One region of the Micromonospora sp. WMMD1274 genome, then DNA from elsewhere that is predicted to be linked to it. Evidence: predicted binding sites of a transcription regulator. Region 1 holds the regulator's gene; the other holds the start of a gene.

Region 1 (9,532 bases):
GCGCCGTCGAGCGGGCCCCACACGCAGGCGTGCGCGACACCTGTCGTCGGCCGGCGTACGCCCACCGGCGAGAGGTCGAGCCGCGCCAGCGAGTTGAACAGGCTCGACTTGCCGCTGCCGGTCGCACCGGCCAGCGCTACCACCGTGTGCCGGCCGGAGAGCGCGAGCCGGTCACCGGCGCGCTCGACCACCGTGTGCGCGGCGACGAGCTGGGCGTCGGGCACGTCGCCGTCCACCGCCGCGAGGAACCGCTGGATCGCGGTCAGCCGTTCGATCAGGGTGTCCGGGTCGACCCGTTGCTCACCCCGCATCGCCTCGCGCATCCGTCCCACGATGTTGCTCACGGTGCCTTCCTTGCTCGCGACTGCGGGGCTCGCAGAACCGGCTCACTCCTCGCGCTCACGGGGCCGGTTTCTGCTCGCGACTGCGGGGCTCGCAGAACCGGCTCACTCCTCGCGCTCACGGGCGACCGTCCTGCTCGGGGCCCGGGAACAGACCGCTGCGGTGCCGGGCCCGCTCGACCTCTACGGCGGCCCAGCGCAGCGCCGCACCGGCGTTGGCGGCCGGGCGCTCGGCCTCGGTGCGGCTCAGGTAGCGCGCGGCCTCCTCGGCCAGCAGCTTGCCGACCCGGTCGAGCAGGTCGACGCGGGCCTTGCGGGCCAGGTTGCGGACCGCCTGGTCGCCGAAGATCGCCTGGAGCACGGTCTGCCCGGCCACCGCCGTGCCGGTGCCTGCGGCGACCTCCAGCCCGGTGGGGATGAACGCGGTGGAGGCGAACACGCCGATCATGACCGCGAGGCCGGTGGCGTTCACCGCGTATGCGGCCGTGCGGGCCACGAACCGCCGGTCGCCGCCCTCGACCCGGACCAGCTCCAGCACGCCGCGCTGCCAGTCGCGGACCAGCTGCTCGGCCCGCTGCGGCAGGTCGGCCGAGGGGTGGGCCAGGTCCGGCTCCAGCAGCGCCGCGCCCGCCGGGTGCGCCTTCCAGCCGGTGTACGCGTTCTCCGCCGCCTCGGCGGCCACCCCGCGCAGCAGCGTGACGAGCTGGGACTCGATCGCGGTACGCAGTTCCGAGGCGGGAGCGGGCCGCCCGGTGACCGCCGCGACCACCCGGTCGCGCAGCCGCCCGATGCGGGCCTCCAGCCCACGGAAGAAGTCGCCGGTGCCGATGAACTCCTGCCACCGGGCCAGTACCTCGCCGCGCAGCAGCCGGCCGTCCTTGAGCCCCTGGTCGACGCTCCGCTCCGCGCTCCGGTACGCGGCCTGGACCCGCTCGTCCAGCGCGTCGGCGGCGGTGACCTGCTCGTCGGCGGCCTCGGCCAGCGCCTCCACCACCGGCTGCAGTGCGGCGAGCGCGCCGTCGAGCGTCTGCCGGACCACAGCGGCGCGGGCCCCGGCGTCGGCGGCGAGCCGGGCGAACCAGTCGCTCAGCGGCGCGGTGATCCGGTCCGGCAGCAGCCCCTGCCCGTCCACCCAGGTCTCCGGGAGCACGAACAGCGGCGAGGCGCCCAGCTCCTGCTCGGCGAGCATCTCGGACAGGTGGGTGGCGATCTCGTCGGCGGCCTCCGGGGGTACCCGGTCCAGCACCATCGCCACTGCGGTGCCCCGGGCGCGGGCGCTGCGGAGCAGCTCCCAGGGGACGGCGTCGGCGTACCGGGCGGCGGTGGTGACGAACAGCCAGAGGTCGGCGGCGGCGAGCAGCTGACCGGCGAGCGCCCGGTTGGCGTCGACCACCGAGTCGATGTCGGGCGCGTCGAGGAACGCCAGGCCGGGCGGCAGCGCCGGTGCGGTGACCAGGTGCAGGGTGCCCGGCTGCTCGCTGGGCTCGGTGGTCCGGGTCAGGCCGGGCAGCAGCTCGCCCTGCCGGAACCAGGCCGCGTCGGTCGGGCTGCACACCAGCACCGGGGAGCGGGTGGTGGGGCGGAGCACCCCCGCCGCGCTGACCCGCGCCTTGACCAGGCTGTTGACGAGCGTCGACTTGCCGGCGCCGGTGGAGCCGCCGACGACCACCAGGAGCGGTGCGTCGAGCCGGGCCAGCCGGGGCAGCAGGTAGTCGTCGAGCTGGTCGGTGAGGCTCGCGGCGGCGTGCCGGGCCGGCTCGGCCGAGGGCAGGGCGAGCGGGAAGCGGGCCGCACTGATCGCCGCGCGCAGGCCGGTGAGCGCGGCGGGCAGGCCGTCGGCGGCGTGAGCAGGCTGGTCGTCGCCCGTGGTGGCTCCGGTGCGGGCTGCGACGGCGGGCGCGCCGGCACGGGTGGCGGAATCGCCATGCGTCGTCACCGCTAAAGCGTGCCCGACCGACGCAAGGTAAGACAACCAGACAGTAGTAACGGTCGGGTTGCGCCGGGTCGGCTCAACCTCGACTTGCGGATTGGCGATCGCGTGGCACTATTGAGTCAAGTTCACTCAACTTGTGGTGCGGTCGCTTCCGGGCGACCCGCCGGGCAGGCCGTCTGACCTGCTCACCCGTTACGAAGCGAGGAAGCGAACATGGCACGTGCGGTCGGCATCGACCTCGGCACGACGAACTCCTGCGTCAGCGTTCTCGAGGGCGGTGAGCCCACCGTCATCGCCAACGCCGAGGGCTCGCGTACGACTCCCTCGATCGTCGCGTTCGCCCGCAACGGCGAGGTGCTCGTCGGTGAGGTCGCCAAGCGCCAGGCGGTGACCAACCCCGACCGGACCATCCGGTCGGTCAAGCGTGAGATCGGCACCAACTGGACCGTCGACATCGACGGCAAGAAGTACACCCCGCAGGAGATCTCGGCGCGCACGCTGATGAAGCTCAAGCGGGACGCCGAGGCGTACCTGGGCGAGCAGATCACCGACGCGGTGATCACCGTCCCGGCCTACTTCAACGACGGGCAGCGCCAGGCCACCAAGGAGGCCGGTGAGATCGCCGGCTTCAACGTGCTGCGGATCGTGAACGAGCCGACCGCGGCGGCCCTGGCGTACGGCCTGGACAAGGGCTCCAAGGAGCAGACCGTCCTGGTCTTCGACCTCGGTGGCGGCACCTTCGACGTGTCGCTGCTGGAGCTGGCCGAGGGCGTGGTGGAGGTCAAGTCCACCAGCGGTGACAACCAGCTCGGTGGTGACGACTGGGACCAGCGCATCATCGACCACCTGGTGAAGACGTTCCGTGGCGAGCACGGCATCGACCTCTCGCAGGACAAGATGGCGATGCAGCGGCTCAAGGAGGCGGCCGAGAAGGCCAAGATCGAGCTGTCCGCCGCCACCACCAGCAACATCAACCTGCCGTACATCACCGCCGGTTCGGCCGGCCCGCTGCACCTGGACGTGACGCTCAGCCGCGCCGAGTTCCAGCGCATGACGCAGGACCTGCTGGACCGCTGCAAGGGCCCGTTCGAGCAGGCCGTCAAGGACGCCGGCATCAAGATCTCGGACGTCGACCACGTCATCCTGGTCGGCGGCTCGACCCGTATGCCGGCCGTGACCGACCTGGTCAAGCAGCTCACCGGCCGCGACCCGAACAAGGGCGTCAACCCGGACGAGGTCGTCGCCGTCGGCGCCGCCCTCCAGGCCGGTGTGCTCAAGGGCGAGGTCAAGGACGTCCTGCTGCTCGACGTGACCCCGCTGAGCCTGGGCATCGAGACCAAGGGCGGCATCTTCACCAAGCTCATCGAGCGCAACACCACCATCCCGACCAAGCGCTCCGAGGTGTTCACCACCGCCGACGACAACCAGCCGTCGGTGCTGATCCAGGTGTTCCAGGGCGAGCGGGACATCGCCGCCTACAACAAGAAGCTCGGCACCTTCGAGCTGACCGGTCTCCCGCCGGCCCCGCGCGGCGTGCCCCAGATCGAGGTCACGTTCGACATCGACGCCAACGGCATCGTGAACGTGCACGCCAAGGACCTGGGCACCGGCAAGGAGCAGAAGATGACGATCACCGGCGGCTCCTCGCTGCCGAAGGACGACATCGAGCGGATGCGCCGGGACGCCGAGGAGCACGCCGACGAGGACAAGCGTCGCCGTGAGGAGGCCGAGACCCGCAACGTGGCCGAGGCGCTCCAGTGGCAGACCGAGAAGTTCCTCGCCGAGAGCGGCGACAAGCTGCCCAGCGAGAACCGTGACCAGCTCAACGAGGCGCTCGGCGAGCTGCGCAGCGCCCTCGGCGGGCAGGACATCGAGAAGATCAAGTCCGCCCACGAGAAGCTGGCGCAGGTCTCCCAGCAGGCGGGCTCGCTGCTCTACGCCCAGCAGCAGGAGGGCGAGCAGACCGCCCCGGGCGCGGCCGGGCCGGGTGCCGGCGCGGGTGCGGCCGGTGGCCCGAAGGCCGGTGGCGACGACGACGTGGTCGACGCGGAGATCGTGGACGAGGACAAGAAGTGACTTCCGGTCCCGGACACGATTCGCACGGCAGAGGGATGAGGTAACCGCATGACGGACAAGCCACGAGCGGCCGACCCGGGTGCCACCGGGTCGGCGCCGGGCGCCGGCAAGGACACCGGCGACGAACCCCGGGTCGTCATCCGCGACAAGCGCAAGCTCGGCAAGGTGACCGAGCAGCCGGCGAACGACGCCTCGGCGGCCGACGCGGCCGCCGACGCGCCCGCCGAAGGGCTGGTCGAGGAGGCCGAGGTCGTGGTCGACGAGATCGGCGGCGAGGCCGAGGTCGGCGGTCCGACCGTGGTCGACTCGCCCGCCGAGCCGAAGGGCGGGACCGGCACGGACGCGCCGCTCGGCGCCGAGCTGGAGTCGCTCCGCACCGACCTGGAGGAGCGCACCCGCGACCTCCAGCGGGTGACCGCGGAGTACGCCAACTACCGCAAGCGGGTCGACCGGGACCGCAACCTGGTCCAGGAGCAGGCCACCGGGGCGGTGCTCACCGCGCTGCTGCCGATCCTCGACGACCTGGACCGGGCCCGCGAGCACGGCGACCTGGTGGGCCCGTTCGGCAGCGTGGCCGAGCAGCTCACCGGCGCGCTCACGAAGTTCGGCCTGACCGCGTTCGGCGAGAAGGGTGACCCGTTCGACCCGACCCGGCACGAGGCGGTGGCGCACCAGACCTCCGCCGACGTGACGGAGCCGACCTGCGTGCAGGTCATGCGGCGCGGCTACCAGCTCGGCGAGCGGCTGCTGCGGCCCGCCATGGTCGCGGTCGCGGACCCGGAGTAGTGCCGACCCGTGACGTCCCGCCCGCCCGCACCGGGCGGGCGGGACGACCGGGATTCGACCCGTGGAAGGGGGTGGACCGGTGAGTTCCAAGGACTGGATCGAGAAGGACTACTACGCCGCGTTGGGCGTGGACAAGTCCGCCTCCTCGGACGAGATCAAGAAGGCGTACCGCAAGTTGGCCCGGGAGTCGCACCCGGACCACAACCCCGGCGACACCGGCGCGGAGGAGCGGTTCAAGACCGTCTCCGAGGCGTACGCGGTGCTCGGTGACGAGAAGAAGCGCCGCGAGTACGACGAGATGCGCTCGCTGTTCGGCTCCGGCGCCTTCCGGCGCAACGCCCGCGGCGCGGGCCAGCCGGGCGGCATGCCGTTCGACGTCTCCGACCTGTTCGGCGGCGCGGGCGCCGGCGACAACCGGTTCAGCGGCGGCGGCTTCACCGACCTGTTCAGCTCGATCTTCTCCGGCGGCGGAGGCGGCGGCGGTCCGGCGCGGCCGCGCGGCCCGGCGCGTGGCCGGGACGTCGAGACCGAGGTGGCGCTCGACTTCGAAGACGCGGTACGAGGCGTCACGCTGCCGCTGACGCTGCGAGCTCCCGGGGTCTGCGACACCTGCCACGGCAACGGCGCGAAGCCCGGCACCCAGCCGGTGGCCTGCCCGGTCTGCCACGGCGCCGGGGTGACCACTCGCAACCAGGGGTCGTTCAGCTTCTCCGAGCCGTGCCGCAACTGCCAGGGCGTCGGCACGATCGTCGAGGAGAAGTGCCCGGAGTGCCACGGCACCGGCGGGGTCACCAAGACCCGCACGCTGAACGTGCGCTTCCCGGCCGGTGTGGCCGACGGGCAGCGGATCCGCCTGGCCGGCCGGGGTGAGCCCGGCGAGCGGGGCGGTGCGGCGGGTGACCTGTTCGTACAGGTGAAGGTCCGCCCGGACGAGCTGTTCGGGCGTACCGGGGACGACCTGACCCTGACCGTCCCGATCACGTACGCCGAGGCGGTTCTCGGCACGGACCTGCGCGTACCGACCCTGGACGGGACGGTGACCCTGCGGGTGCCACCGGGTACGCCCAGCGGGCGGGTGCTGCGCGCCCGCGGCAAGGGCGTCGTACGCAAGGACGGCCGCGCCGGTGACCTGCTGGTCACGCTCGACGTGGTGGTCCCGGCGAAGGTGTCGGACGAGGCGCGGGCGGCGCTGGAGACCTTCGCGGCGCAGACTCCGCCCGCCGCGCGGGAACATCTCGACGCGCGGGTACGTCGATTCAGTTGAGGTCGGCAGCGGAGGTGAGCGGGCATGTCGGAGGAGTACGTCGGCTCGGGTGACCCGGCCTACGAGGCCAAGGTCTTGATGATCTCGGTGGCCGCGCGGATGGCGGGGATGCACCCCCAGACGCTGCGCCAGTACGACCGGCTGGGCCTGGTGCAGGCCGGCCGGGCGTCCGGTGGCGGTCGCCGGTACAGCGTCCGGGACGTGGTGCTGCTCCGCGAGGTGCAGCGGCTCAGCCAGGACGACGGGATCAACCTGGCCGGGGTCAAGCGGATCATCGCGCTGGAGCGGCTGCTCGAAGAGGCGCAGCAGCGGGTGGCCCGGCTGGAGGCGGAACTCGACGCCGCGTACCGGCGGATCGCCGAGCTGGAGTCGCTCGGCGGCTTCCCCCGTGGCGACCTCGTGCCCACCAACCGCACGTCCACCGCGCTCGTCGTCTGGCGTCCGCGCCGCGCTCCCGACCGCTGACCTCGTACCTGAAGGCCGGCGCGCCCCGCTCCCCCGGGGCCGCGCCGGCCTTCGTCGTCCCCCGGGCGGTTCGCGGGCCGGGTCAGGGGAAAGCGGCGTACGGCAGGGTGGGGTCAACTACGCTTTTCCGCAGGGGCAAAAGCCCCAAAGCGGATTCCGGGCTGGCGGGGGGAGTCATGACGGAACCGGCGAAGAAGGTGGCCGAGCGCGCGGAGGAACGGCTGGAGAAGGTGGCCGAGAACGTCCGCGAGCGGTTCGACCGGGTCACCGAGGGACGCTTCAGCGACAAGGTCAAGGAAGGGCGCTTCGCCGACCAGACGGACCACGGCGTGGACCGGGCGCGGGACGACGAGCGGCGCAAGAAGCAGGGCGGGTCGACCTGACGATCCGCCGACGTGCGGGCCGGGATCCACGGGGGATCCCGGCCCGTTCGCCGTCAGAGGCGGCGGTTCTCGCGGACCAGGCCGCCCTCGCACCAGTCCCGGTAGACGAAGAGATCCGGCCGGGCGAGCAGCACCCGGCTGTTGTGCGCCCAGTTGCGCATCAGGTCGTCGCCGGACTTCTCGGCCTGCTCGACCAGCTTGCGGAACCGGCGCTTGGGGTGGGCGCGGAAGTTCGTCCGGATGCCGTCGGCGGCGTAGATGTAGAGGCAGTGCAGCGTGAACCGCCGCGCCGGGCAGCCCTGGTCCATCGCCAGATCGAACAACGTCTGCACCAGGTGGTCACCGGCGACCAGCAGGTCCCAGTCGGGCGGCATCGAGGTCAGCGGCACCGAATCCGGTTGATAGGCCCACGCCCGAAGCTCGGCGGGCGAGGGATCGACCGGATTGGCGAAGCCGCGGAACGTCTCTTCCTGCACGCTCACCGGCCGACCTTCCGCTTGCGCTGGCGGGGGCGCAGGCCACCCGCGGACCCTGGCTGCTGGGCCGAAACGTTAACGCGGTTGGACGGAGCAGGGGTAGACCTTCCCGGGATCAATTTGACAACGCCGGGCCGGATCTGCCCCACGGCTGATCCGGCCCGGCACCGGGTCAGTCGCCGGCGGCCAGGGGCAGCGGCGCGGGCGGCCGTGCGGCGGCGGCGCGGCTGCGCAGCCACTGCTTGAACCACGGGGTGTCGGGCAGCCGGGCGAGCAGCGGCCCGGTCACCACCGTGATCAACACGTACGCGGTGGCGAGCGCGGCGAGCTTCGGCTCCACCGGGTAGATGGCCGCGACGGCCAGCCCGGCGATGACGATGGAGAACTCGCCGCGCGGGGTCAGCGCCAGGCCGGCCCGCCAGCGGCCGGGCTCGGCGATCCCGGCCCGGCGGGCGGCCAGGTAGCCGGTGGCCACCTTCGTCGCCATGGTCACCACTGCCAGCAGCAGCGCGGGCAGCAGTACCGGCGGCATGTCCAGCGGGTTGGTCACCAGCCCGAAGAACACGAAGAAGACCGCGGCGAACAGGTCACGCAGCGGGGAGAGCAGCTCGGTCGCGTGGTGCGCCACCGGCCCGGACAGCGCGATACCCACCAGGAACGCACCGACCGCCGCGGACACCTGGAGCTTGGCCGCGACACCGGCGACCAGCAGGGTCAGGCCGAGCACCCCGAGCAGGAGTGCCTCCGGATCCTTGGCGGAGAGCGCGGCGGAGATCAGGTGGCCGTACCGGATGGCCACGGCCAGCACCACGACGACGGTGAACACCGCGATGGCGAGCGCGATGCCACCCTTCATCAGGCCGACCCCGGCGAGCAGCGCGGTGACCAGCGGCAGATAGAGGGCCATCGCCAGGTCCTCGATCACCAGGACGGAGAGGATCACCGGGGTCTCCCGGTTACCGACCCGGCCCAGGTCGCCGAGCACCTTGGCGATCACGCCGGACGACGACACCCAGGTCACGCCCGCGAGCACCACCGCCGCCACCCAGCCCCAGCCGAGCAGGAGCGCGAAGGCGAACCCGGGCAGCGCGTTGAACACCGCGTCGATCACGCCGGCCGGCGCGGCTGACCGGAGGTTGCCCACCAGTTCGTTGGCGCTGTATTCCAGGCCGAGCATGACCAGCAGCAGGATCACGCCGATCTCCGCGCCGACGGCGAAGAACTCCTCGCTGGCGTTGAGCGGCAGCAGCCCGCCGTGCCCGAACGCCAGGCCGGCGAGCAGGTACAGCGGGATGGGCGACACGCCGAAGCGACGGCTCAGCCGGCCGAGCAGGCCGAGCAGGAGCAGCAGCGCACCGACCTCGATGAGCAGGATTGTGGTTTCGTGCATACGCGTCAGCCGTCCGGATCGGTCTCGGCGAGGATCGCGGTCACGCCGTCGAGCCCCTGACGGGTACCGACCACGACGACCACATCGCCGGCCTCGAACCGGAAGGTGGGATCGGGCGAGACGTTCACGGCGCCCTGACGCAGCACGGCCACGATGGACGCGCTGGTCCGGGTGCGTGCCTTGGTGTCCGCGAGCCGCTTGCCGACGTACTTCGACCCCGCCGGGATGGCGATCTGCTCGGTCAGCAGCCCGGCGGCCTGCTCGCGCAGCCCGGAGAGCTGACCCAGCATCAGCGACGCGCCGAGGATGTCGGCCAGCGCCTCCGCCTCGTCGTCGGTCAGGGGTATGTCGTGTTGGCAGGAGTCGGGATCGTCCGGGTCGTAGAGGACCAGGTCGCGACGGCCATTGCGGTGGGAGA
Region 2 (9,532 bases), 3.9 Mb from region 1:
CGGGATGGTGGTGGCGATGGTGGCCGGAATGGTGCTGCTCGGGCCGCTGTGGCAGGTGGGCGGGCGGCTGCTGGGCGGCGCGGCGGTGCTGGCGCGGCCGGACGTGGGCGCGCTGGTGATGGCGACGAACATGGCGGCGGGCATGGCCGCGTGGATGTGGTACCGGGGGGACGGCCGGGCCGCCACCGCGGAGATGTCGGCGGCCATGTACGTGCCGTTCCTGCTGCTGCTCCCGCCCTGGTGGGCCGGGTGGGTCGGGGACGACATGCTGCTGCTCGGCGGCCACCTGCTGATGGTGCCGGCGATGCTGCTGGTGGCGCTGCGGCACCGGCACACGGCCACCGCGCCGCCGCGCCGGCACCCGGTCGCCGCGGCGGTGGCGCGGGGGTGGCCGGCCGGGCTGGGGCTGCTCATGACCGTGGACATGTGGTTCGCGCCCAGCGTCTTCGCGCCCTGGACGCTGCTGGTCCTGCCGGCCGGCTACCTGCTGATCGGCACCTGGCGGCGGCAGTGGGGCGACCGGCGCGCGCTGGCCGCGCAGCTCGCCGGGGCGGCCGTGTGGGGCGGCCTGGCGGTCGTGGCGACGATCGCGTCCGCCGACGTCGCCGGGGTGCTCGTCGGGGTGGGCTGGCTCGTGCACGCGGCGTGGGACGCCTGGTACCACCGCACCGGCGCGGTGGTGCCGCGCGGGTACGCGCTGTGGTGCGCGGTGTTCGACGTCGGGGTGGGTCTCACCACGCTGCTGGCCGTCCTGTCCCGGTGATCCGGCGGGGGCACGGGGCCACGCCGGATCACCCGGAGGGGACGGCACAGGGGTGGCGCGGCGAACGTTTGCCCCGGTCGCCGCGACCGCCGCGCGGCGGTGATGAAAAACTTGTCGCATGACCGCCGCACCGACCCCGACCGACCCCGCCGTTCCCGACGACGCCGAGGACGCCTTCGCCTTCGCCGATCTCGGGCTCCGCACCGAGTTGCTGGGCGCGCTGTCCGCGCTCGGGTACGAGGAACCGACGCCGATCCAGCGGGAGGCCATCCCTCCGTTGCTGGCCGGGCAGGATCTGCTGGGGCAGGCGGCGACCGGTACGGGCAAGACCGCCGCGTTCGCGCTGCCGCTGTTGCAGCGGATGCCGGTCGGCCGGGCCGAGGGCGACCCGGTGTCGCTGGTGCTGGTGCCGACCCGTGAGCTGGCCGTGCAGGTCTCCGAGGCGTTCCACCGCTACGGCAAGGACCTGGGCGCCCGGGTGCTGCCGATCTACGGCGGGCAGCCGATCGGCCGGCAGTTGCGCGCGCTCGACCACGGCGTGGACGTGGTGGTGGCGACGCCGGGCCGGGCCCTGGACCACATCGCCCGGGGCACGCTGCGCCTCGGTGCGCTGAGCACGGTGGTGCTGGACGAGGCGGACGAGATGCTCGACATGGGCTTCGCCGAGGACATCGAGGCGATCCTGGAGCACGCCCCGGCCGGCCGGCAGACGGTGCTGTTCTCGGCCACCATGCCGGCCCGCATCGACGGGCTGGCCCGGCAGCACCTGACCGACCCGGTCCGCATCCGCATCGAGCGGGAGCGGCCGGTCGCCGGGGAGGCGCCCCGGGTGCGGCAGAGCGCGTACATCGTGGCCCGGGGGCACAAGCCGGCCGCGCTGGGCCGGGTCCTGGACGTGGAGTCGCCGACCGCGGCGATCGTGTTCTGCCGCAGCCGCGAGGAGGTGGACCGGCTCACCGAGACGATGAACGGCCGGGGCTACCGGGCCGAGGCGCTGCACGGCGGGATGAGCCAGGAGCAGCGGGACCGGGTGATGGGCCGGCTGCGCGCCGGCACGGCGGACCTGCTGGTCGCCACCGACGTGGCCGCCCGAGGGCTGGACGTCGAGCAGCTCACCCACGTGGTCAACTACGACGTCCCGTCCGCGCCGGAGTCGTACGTGCACCGGATCGGGCGGGTCGGCCGGGCCGGGCGGGAGGGTGTGGCGATCACGCTCGCCGAGCCGCGCGAGCACCGGATGCTCAAGACCATCGAGCGGGTCACCGGGCAGCGGATCGCCATCGACAAGATCCCCACGGTGGCGGACATGCGCACCCGGCGGCTGGAGCTGACCCAGGGCGCGCTGCGGGAGAGCCTGCTGGAGGACGACCTCGACCCGTACCGGGCGATCGTGGAGTCGCTCACCGACGAGTTCGACCTGGTCGAGGTGGCGCTGGCGGCGGTGAAGCTGGCGCACGAGGCGACGTCGCCGGGCTCGGACGACGAGGAGGAGATCCCGCAGGTCCCGGTCCGCGGTCCGCGCGAGGGCCGGCCGGAGACCGGCGGGCGGGGCGAGCGCCGGGGCCCGGGGCGCCCGCGTACCGGCGGGACCACCCAGGTCTTCATCGGGCTGGGCCGCCGGGCCGGGGTACGGCCGCAGGACCTGGTCGGCGCGATCACCGGGGAGACCCGGATCAACGGCCGGGACATCGGCTCGATCGAGATCGCGGACCGGTTCTCCCTGGTCGAGGTGCCGCAGGGGGTGGCCGACGAGATCATCGCCGGGCTGCGCGGCACCACCATCAAGGGCCGCAAGGCGACGGTGCGCCGGGACCGCGACGGCGACGGTACGGGCGAGCGCCGCGACCGGGGCTACGAGCGGCGCGACCGCCGCTGAGCCCGGCGCGACCCGCGGGCGGACACGACGGCGCCCCGGCCACAGTGGGTCTGTGGCCGGGGCGCATCGGTCGTCAGGCCGCGGCGAGCGCCGGACCGTCCAGCGACTCCGTGTCGATCTCGACCGGGCGCAGCGCCAGCGCGAGCACGTCCGCCACGTCGGACAGGGTGTGCACGGTCAGCGCCTCCCGCACCTCGGTCGGCAGGTCGTCCAGGTCCGGCTCGTTGCGCTTCGGGATGATCACCTCGGTGAGACCGGCCCGGTGCGCGGCGAGCAGCTTCTGCTTCACCCCGCCGATCGGCAGCACCCGGCCGGAGAGCGTCACCTCGCCGGTCATCCCGAACTCGGGCCGCACCGGCCGCCCGGTCACCAGGGACGCCAGCGCGGTCACCATGGTGATGCCGGCGCTCGGGCCGTCCTTGGGCACCGCGCCCGCCGGGACGTGCAGGTGGATCCGCCGCCCGGCCAGGGCGTTCGGGTCCAGGCCGTACCGCCGTCCGTTGGACCGCAGGTACGACCACGCGATGTGCGCGGACTCCTTCATCACGTCGCCGAGCTGGCCGGTGAGCGTCAGCCCCGGCTCGCCCTCCATCGTGGTGGCCTCGATGAACAGCACGTCGCCACCGGCGCCGGTGACGGCCAGGCCGGTCGCCACGCCGGGCACGGCGGTCCGCTCGGCCGACTCCGGGGTGAACTTCGGCCGGCCCAGGTAGCGGGCCAGGTTGCCGGCGTCGACGTGCACCGGCGCGGAGTCCGCGGCGAGCGCGACGGCGACCTTGCGCAGGATCTTCGCGAGGGCCCGTTCGAGCTGCCGGACGCCGGCCTCCCGGGTGTACTCGCCCGCGATCAGCGCCAGCGCCTCGTCGGCGACGTCGACCTCGTCGGCGGTCAGCCCGGCCCGGTCCCGCTGCCGGGGCAGCAGGTGGTCCCGGGCGATGGCGACCTTCTCGTCCTCGGTGTAGCCGTCCAGCGCGACGAGTTCCATCCGGTCCAGCAGCGGGCCGGGGATCGCCTCGACCACGTTGGCGGTGGCCAGGAACAGCACGTCGGACAGGTCGAGGTCGACCTCCAGGTAGTGGTCGCGGAACGTGTGGTTCTGCGCCGGGTCGAGCACCTCCAGCAGGGCCGCCGCCGGGTCACCGGAGTAGCCGGCGGCCAGCTTGTCGACCTCGTCGAGCAGCACGACCGGGTTCATCGAGCCGGCCTCGCGCAGCGCCCGCACGATCCGGCCGGGCAGCGCGCCGACGTAGGTGCGCCGGTGGCCGCGGATCTCCGCCTCGTCCCGGACACCGCCGAGGGAGACGCGGACGAAGTTGCGGCCCAGCGCCCGGGCGACCGACTCGCCGAGGCTGGTCTTGCCGACACCGGGCGGGCCGGCCAGGGCCAGCACCGCGCCGGAGCCGCGTCCGCCGACCACGCCGAGGTTGCGCTCCGCGCGCCGGTTGCGCACCGCGAGGTACTCCAGGATGCGGTCCTTCACGTCGGCCAGGCCGGCGTGGTCGGCGTCGAGCACGGCCCGGGCCGCGGCCAGGTCCGTGTTGTCCTGGGTACGCGTGCTCCACGGCATCTCCAGGACGGTGTCCAGCCAGGTGCGGATCCAGCCCGCCTCGGGTGAGGCGTCGCTTGCCCGCTCCAGCTTGCCGACCTCGCGCAGCGCCGCCTCGCGTACCTTCTCCGGCAGGTCGGCGGACTCCACCCGGGAGCGGTAGTCGGCGGAGCCGTCCGGCTCGTCCTCGCCGAGTTCCTTGCGGATCGCGGCGAGCTGCTGGCGGAGCAGGAACTCCCGCTGGGACTTCTCCAGCCCTTCGCGGACGTCGCTGTTGATCTGCTCGGTGACCTCCTGCTCGGCCAGGTGTTCCTTCACCCAGCCGACGAGCAGTTCCAGCCGGGCGGTGACGTCCGGCGCGGCGAGCAGTTCGGTCTTCTGCGTCAGGCTGAGCCAGGGCGCGTAACCGGCCGAGTCGGCCAGCTCGGACAGGTCGGTCATCCGCTCCATCGCGTCGATCACCTGCCAGGCGCCGCGCTGTTGCAGCACGGACGTCATGAGCGCGCGGTACTCGCGGGCGAGTTCCCGGGCGCGGCCCGCCGGTGCGGGCTCGTCGAGTGCGGTCGCCTCGACCCAGAGCGCGGCGCCGGGGCCGGGCACGCCGGAGCCGATACGGGCGCGGGCCAGACCGCGGATGACCGCCGCCGGCTCGCCGCTGGGCAGCCGGCCCACCTTCTCGATCGTGGCGACCACGCCGACGGAGCCGTACTCGCCGTCGATGCGGGGTACGGCCAGGAGTTCCTTGTCGCCGGTGGCGCGCGCCGCGTCGACGGCGGCCTGGGTGGTCGGGTCGAGGGTCACCGGGATGACCATCCCGGGCAGCAGGACGGCGTCGGTCAGAGGAAGTACCGGAAGAGTTGCCATCGAACACCTGCCATCACGTTGGTTGAGCGTGTCTGGCTCAAGTAACAAAACGTGTCCCTTGTTCCGGGTTGTGACCCACGCCACTCCGGAGTGCCTCGTTCCCGCGCCGCGCACCCAATGGCGGCACCGTTTACCGCGACCCGCCGAATGGAAACAGCCGACTATTGTTGCGGAATTACCGCGCGGTAGGTCAAACTCTTAGCCACACCCCGCCCGACACAGGGAGTAATGGCGATGGCAAGGAAAGTAATCACCGTTCTGACCGACGACCTCGACGGCGGAAAGGCCGATCGGACCGTCGAGTTCAGCCTGGACGGCGTGGCGTACACGATCGACGTCTCCGACGAGAACGCGGGCGTCCTGCGCAAGGCGCTGGATCTGTACATCAGCGCTGGCAGGCGGATCGGCCGGGGAGCGACCGAGGTCACCCGCGGCGCCCGCCGCACCTCCCGGCCGAGCACCTCGGGAATGGACCGCGAGCAGAACCGCGCCATCCGGGAATGGGCCGCCAAGAACGGGTTCGAGATTTCCGAGCGCGGGCGCATCCCGGTGTCGGTGGTCGAGGCGTACAAGAACCGCTGACCGTCACCGGTTCACCGTCGGGCATCCCGGGGTCACGCTGAGAAATCGGTGTGGCCCCGATCGGCTTTCTGTGGTCGGCGCTTTTCATCCGGCTGGATACCGCCGGCACGAAATTTCTTCCGGGATCACCTCCCACCGTGCCCGTACGCGGGAACGGCAGCGGCCGCCCGGAGGAGTCCCCCGGACGGCCGCGGCCGTTCGCCGGCTCAGTTGACCCGGATGCGCACCACGTCGATGGCGGGGGTCTGGTTGGCCCGCTCCATCATCGGGATGCGGTGCGAGCCGTCACCGGCCCAGACCGCGCACTGCGCCACGCCCGACTGCGCCAGGCCCGGGATCTGGATCAGCACGTCGTCCGGCTGGTCACCGCCCCGCCCGTCCTCGGTGGCGACGAAGAAGGCCGGCACGTCCTGCGGGTTCGGAGGCTGCCGGGTGCTGCCGAGCATCCGGCAGGCGGTGTGGAAGTGACCGCGTACCAGGCCCTGACCGTTGAGCAGCGAGCTCTCCAGGTAGTAGCCACCCTGGCCGGCGGCGAGGAAGCGGTCGCGCACCAGGTTCTTGGTGGTGACCCGGAGCGTGAACGGCTGGTTGCGCCGCACCTGGTTCGGGAACTGCGTGATCAGCAGCGACGGGTTGTTCGCCGCGGCGCCCACCTCACCGAATGCGGTGCTCACGCACCGGTTGCCGTTCTGGAAACCGTCGTGCGCCTGGAGCTGGCTGCCGGAGCAGTCCTTGGCGAGCACGTTCAGGCCGTTGCCGCCGCCGTTGTTCTGGCCACCGCCGTTGTTGTTCCCACCGCCGTTGTTGCCGCCGTTCTGGCCCCCGTTGTTGCCGCCGTTCTGGCCGCCGTTGTTGTTGCCGCCGTTCTGGCCGCCGCCGGTGCCGGGAGTGTCGGTCAGCGCGCACTGGGCGAGCTGGTCCAGGCCCTGCGGGCGCTGGGCGACCCGGCCGATCGCGGTGGCGATCCGGTTGAGCGCCGCGGTGCGCTTGTCCGCGAGCGGACGCAGGATCGCGTTGTTGATGAAGTCGCCGCCGTTGCGGCCGTCCGCGGCGAGCCGCCGGTTCGCGTCGGCGATCTGCGACTCCAGCAGCGCCAGGGTGCGGTCCACCTCGGCGCGCGCCCGGTCGGGCACCTGCGGCAGCCGGCCGCGGACGTCCGGGCAGGCCACGGTCGGGGTGCCGGCGCCGGCGCCGCCCGCGTTGGTCTGCTGACACTCGGCCGGTGACATCTGGCCGTCGCCCCAGTGGCTGCGGACCCAGCGGCCGTTCTGCCAGGTACGGGTGGTGCTGCCCTGGCCGTTCGGGGCGGTCGCCCCCGGGCTCGCGGGCACGCAGGACGCCGACGCGGCGCGGGTGGTCGTCCGCCGGTCCTGGGCGGACGAGATCTGGGTGACGGCGACGATGCCGCCGAAGACCGCGAGCGTGCCGACAACCGCCAGCAACCGCTTGCTCCGCGCGTTACCGGATGACCGGCGCGCCCGTGTGGACCTGCGCATCGAATTGCTCTCCTTCTCGATCCGGTAGTTGACTGGTGATCCCGGCGGACCGACGAATTCGGGGTGTGAGATCACTGCGACGCTCGGTCGCACGTCAATGGCCGACGATGCCCTTTCCGCACCGTCTCCGCGCCGTCGGCGGCGCGGCGGGGAAGATCTGCGTCCATTCCCGATGAGGTACGGAGCGCCGTCGGCGAAGGTTCAACCGGAGATCGGAAAAAAATCGAAAGTCGCCGTCGTCGCCGGCGAGGACGGTTCAGTCGGCGCAGAGGTGATCGAAGGCGAAGCCGCCGTCGAAGGAGTCCCGCCGCGCGGCCAGCGCACGTACCCGCCGGAGAAGCTCGTCACGGTCCAGCGGGGACGGCGCGGCGGCGTCGAGGTCACGCAGCCGCTCCCCCAGCGCCACCACGGCCAGGTCCTCGGCGAGCCGGCCCGGGTCGACGCCGCAGGAGAAGCCGCGCGCGGTCAGCCGGACCCGCTCCAGCAGGCAGCGGCCGGGCCGCACCTCGGCCCAGGCCCAGCCCTCCGCCGGGCCGCCGGTCCAGCGCACGTGCAGGCCGCGCACGATCGGGTCGGCGATCCGGCCCGCCACGTACGCCTCGACCGCCTCGACCCGGGCCAGCGCGCCCAGGTCGTTCACCGGTCCCTGCCGGCCGTCCGGCAACCGGCCGATGATGTCCCGGAAGCCGACCGCGTCGCCGCCGTCCGGGTCGGTGCCGTCGGCGTAGGCCCGCGCGTCCAGCACGTACTCGGCGAACCGGCGGGCCTGTTCCGCGCCGCCCAGCGTCGGCGACTCGACGCGCAGCAGCGGCAGGCCGACGGCGACGCAGACGGCGTCGGTCAGCCGTTCCTCCCGCCGCGCGGGCGATCCGTCGCCGGCGGGCGCGGTGAACCGCACCGCGAAGCGCGGCAGCCCGGTGTCGGCGGCGCAGACCACCAGGTCGAGCGCCGCCCGCCCGGCGGTGCTCCACTGGCTGCCGGTGACCCCCGGCGGGCGGCCCTGCACCAGCTCACCGAGCCGTCGCCCGGCGTGGCCGAGGTGGCCGGCACGGACCAGGGACGGCGCGACACCGGGCGGGATCGGCCGCAGCCAGGAGGCGGTCACGCTGCCTGTGCTCGTCATCTCGCCCCGATCCCCCTTCGTCCGGTCGACGCCCGAGTGTAGGCGGTGCGGCAGGACCGGTCCGGCCGACCGGTGCGCTACCGCGCCCGTCCCTCTAGGCTCTGCCCGTGCCCAGCGGACGGACCCCGGAACAGTTCACCAAACGCAGTCTCGTCGCCGTCTCCCATGCCATCGAACGCGCCGCGCTCGCCGAGGCCGAGGACGGCCCGCTCGTCGTGCTCGCGCTGTTCCAGCGGCTGCCGTACTTCGCCCGGGAGCGCGAGGTCTACCGGCGCATCGCCGGCCGCGCCGCCGTGACGGTGGTGGCGATGGTCGGCGGACCGCCGCCCGACCTGCCCGAGGGCGCCTACGGCGTGGCGCTGGACGAGGCGGAGGCGCTGGCCCGGGAGTGGACGGTGGTGGCCCTGAGCCCACGTTTCGGCGCCACACTCGTCGCGCACGACCGGGCCGACGTGGTGCCCGCGCCGACGCTCGAATCCGGCCGCCTGTTCGAGGGGCGCTGGGGTTTCCGCCGCGACGAGGCGCTGCACGAGGCGATCCGGCTGCGCGAACAGCTCGCCGAGCGGCTGCCCGCCGCGGCGCGTACCGCGCTGGACGAGGCGATCGCCCGGGTACGGGACATCCCGGCCGGGCCGGGCGAACCCCGCGCCGAGGCGGCGCTGCGGCTGCTGGCCCGCCGCGGCGACCGGAACGACCAGCCGGTCGAGCCGGCCGAGGCGATGCTGGACGAACCCGGCCTGGCCCGGTGGTCCGGCGCGGACGGGGTGACCGCCTCCGGCACGCTGCCGGTGGCGCTCGTCGGCCTGCGGGTGGACGCGCCGCCCGGCTCGCCGGAACGCTTCGGCCGCCGCGGTGTCGCCCGCGAGGGGCACGCCGTGCTCACCGCGATCACCGCCGTCCTGCGGCCGGTCGACCGCGCGCTGCGCGTCACCGAGAACGAGTTCCAGCTCCTCCTGCCGGGGCTCGACGAGCCGGCGGCGCTGGACGTGGTACGCCGGCTGCACGACGCCATCGGCGCGCTGGCCCGGTCGTACCCGTTCATGGCGTACACCGTGCACGCGGCGGTCGGGGTGACCACCCGGCGGCCGCTGCCCACCGCGGACCTGCGCGCGGCGGTCGACTGGGCGGTACGCAAGGGCGTGCCGGTGGCGGGCCTGCCGACCGAGACCGCCGACGCCGTGGCCGCGCCGGCCCACTGACCGGCCGGTCCGGCCCGAGGGGAGGAGACGCGGTGCGGGTGGTGTCGCTGGTGCCGTCGCTGACCGAGGCGGTCGCGGCCACC

The links. Region 1 encodes HspR, which represses chaperone genes until heat shock. Its sites were predicted from a motif close to TTGAGTNNNNNNNACTCAA; they were not measured.
Region 2: a site for HspR is predicted at 5,072-5,090, ahead of lon (endopeptidase La). Genes of this name have one in related genera too.

Annotation. Positions count from the first base shown of each region.
Region 1 covers NZ_JBMHMG010000001.1:3,089,736-3,099,267, forward strand. The annotation lists gene ACN27D_RS14300 (GTPase) at 1-323, opposite strand, end outside; gene ACN27D_RS14305 (ABC transporter) at 460-2,277, opposite strand; gene dnaK (molecular chaperone DnaK) at 2,488-4,350, shown strand; gene grpE (nucleotide exchange factor GrpE) at 4,399-5,136, shown strand; gene dnaJ (molecular chaperone DnaJ) at 5,216-6,400, shown strand; gene ACN27D_RS14325 (heat shock protein transcriptional repressor HspR) at 6,425-6,865, shown strand; gene ACN27D_RS14330 (hypothetical protein) at 7,042-7,248, shown strand; gene ACN27D_RS14335 (hypothetical protein) at 7,302-7,730, opposite strand; gene ACN27D_RS14340 (cation:proton antiporter) at 7,897-9,114, opposite strand; gene ACN27D_RS14345 (cation:proton antiporter regulatory subunit) at 9,120-9,532, opposite strand, start outside.
Region 2 covers NZ_JBMHMG010000001.1:7,034,064-7,043,595, forward strand. The annotation lists gene ACN27D_RS33280 (hypothetical protein) at 1-763, shown strand, start outside; gene ACN27D_RS33285 (DEAD/DEAH box helicase) at 882-2,639, shown strand; gene lon (endopeptidase La) at 2,713-5,049, opposite strand; gene ACN27D_RS33295 (histone-like nucleoid-structuring protein Lsr2) at 5,284-5,631, shown strand; gene ACN27D_RS33300 (hypothetical protein) at 5,838-7,127, opposite strand; gene ACN27D_RS33305 (hypothetical protein) at 7,384-8,250, opposite strand; gene ACN27D_RS33310 (DICT sensory domain-containing protein) at 8,358-9,449, shown strand; gene ACN27D_RS33315 (helical backbone metal receptor) at 9,482-9,532, shown strand, end outside.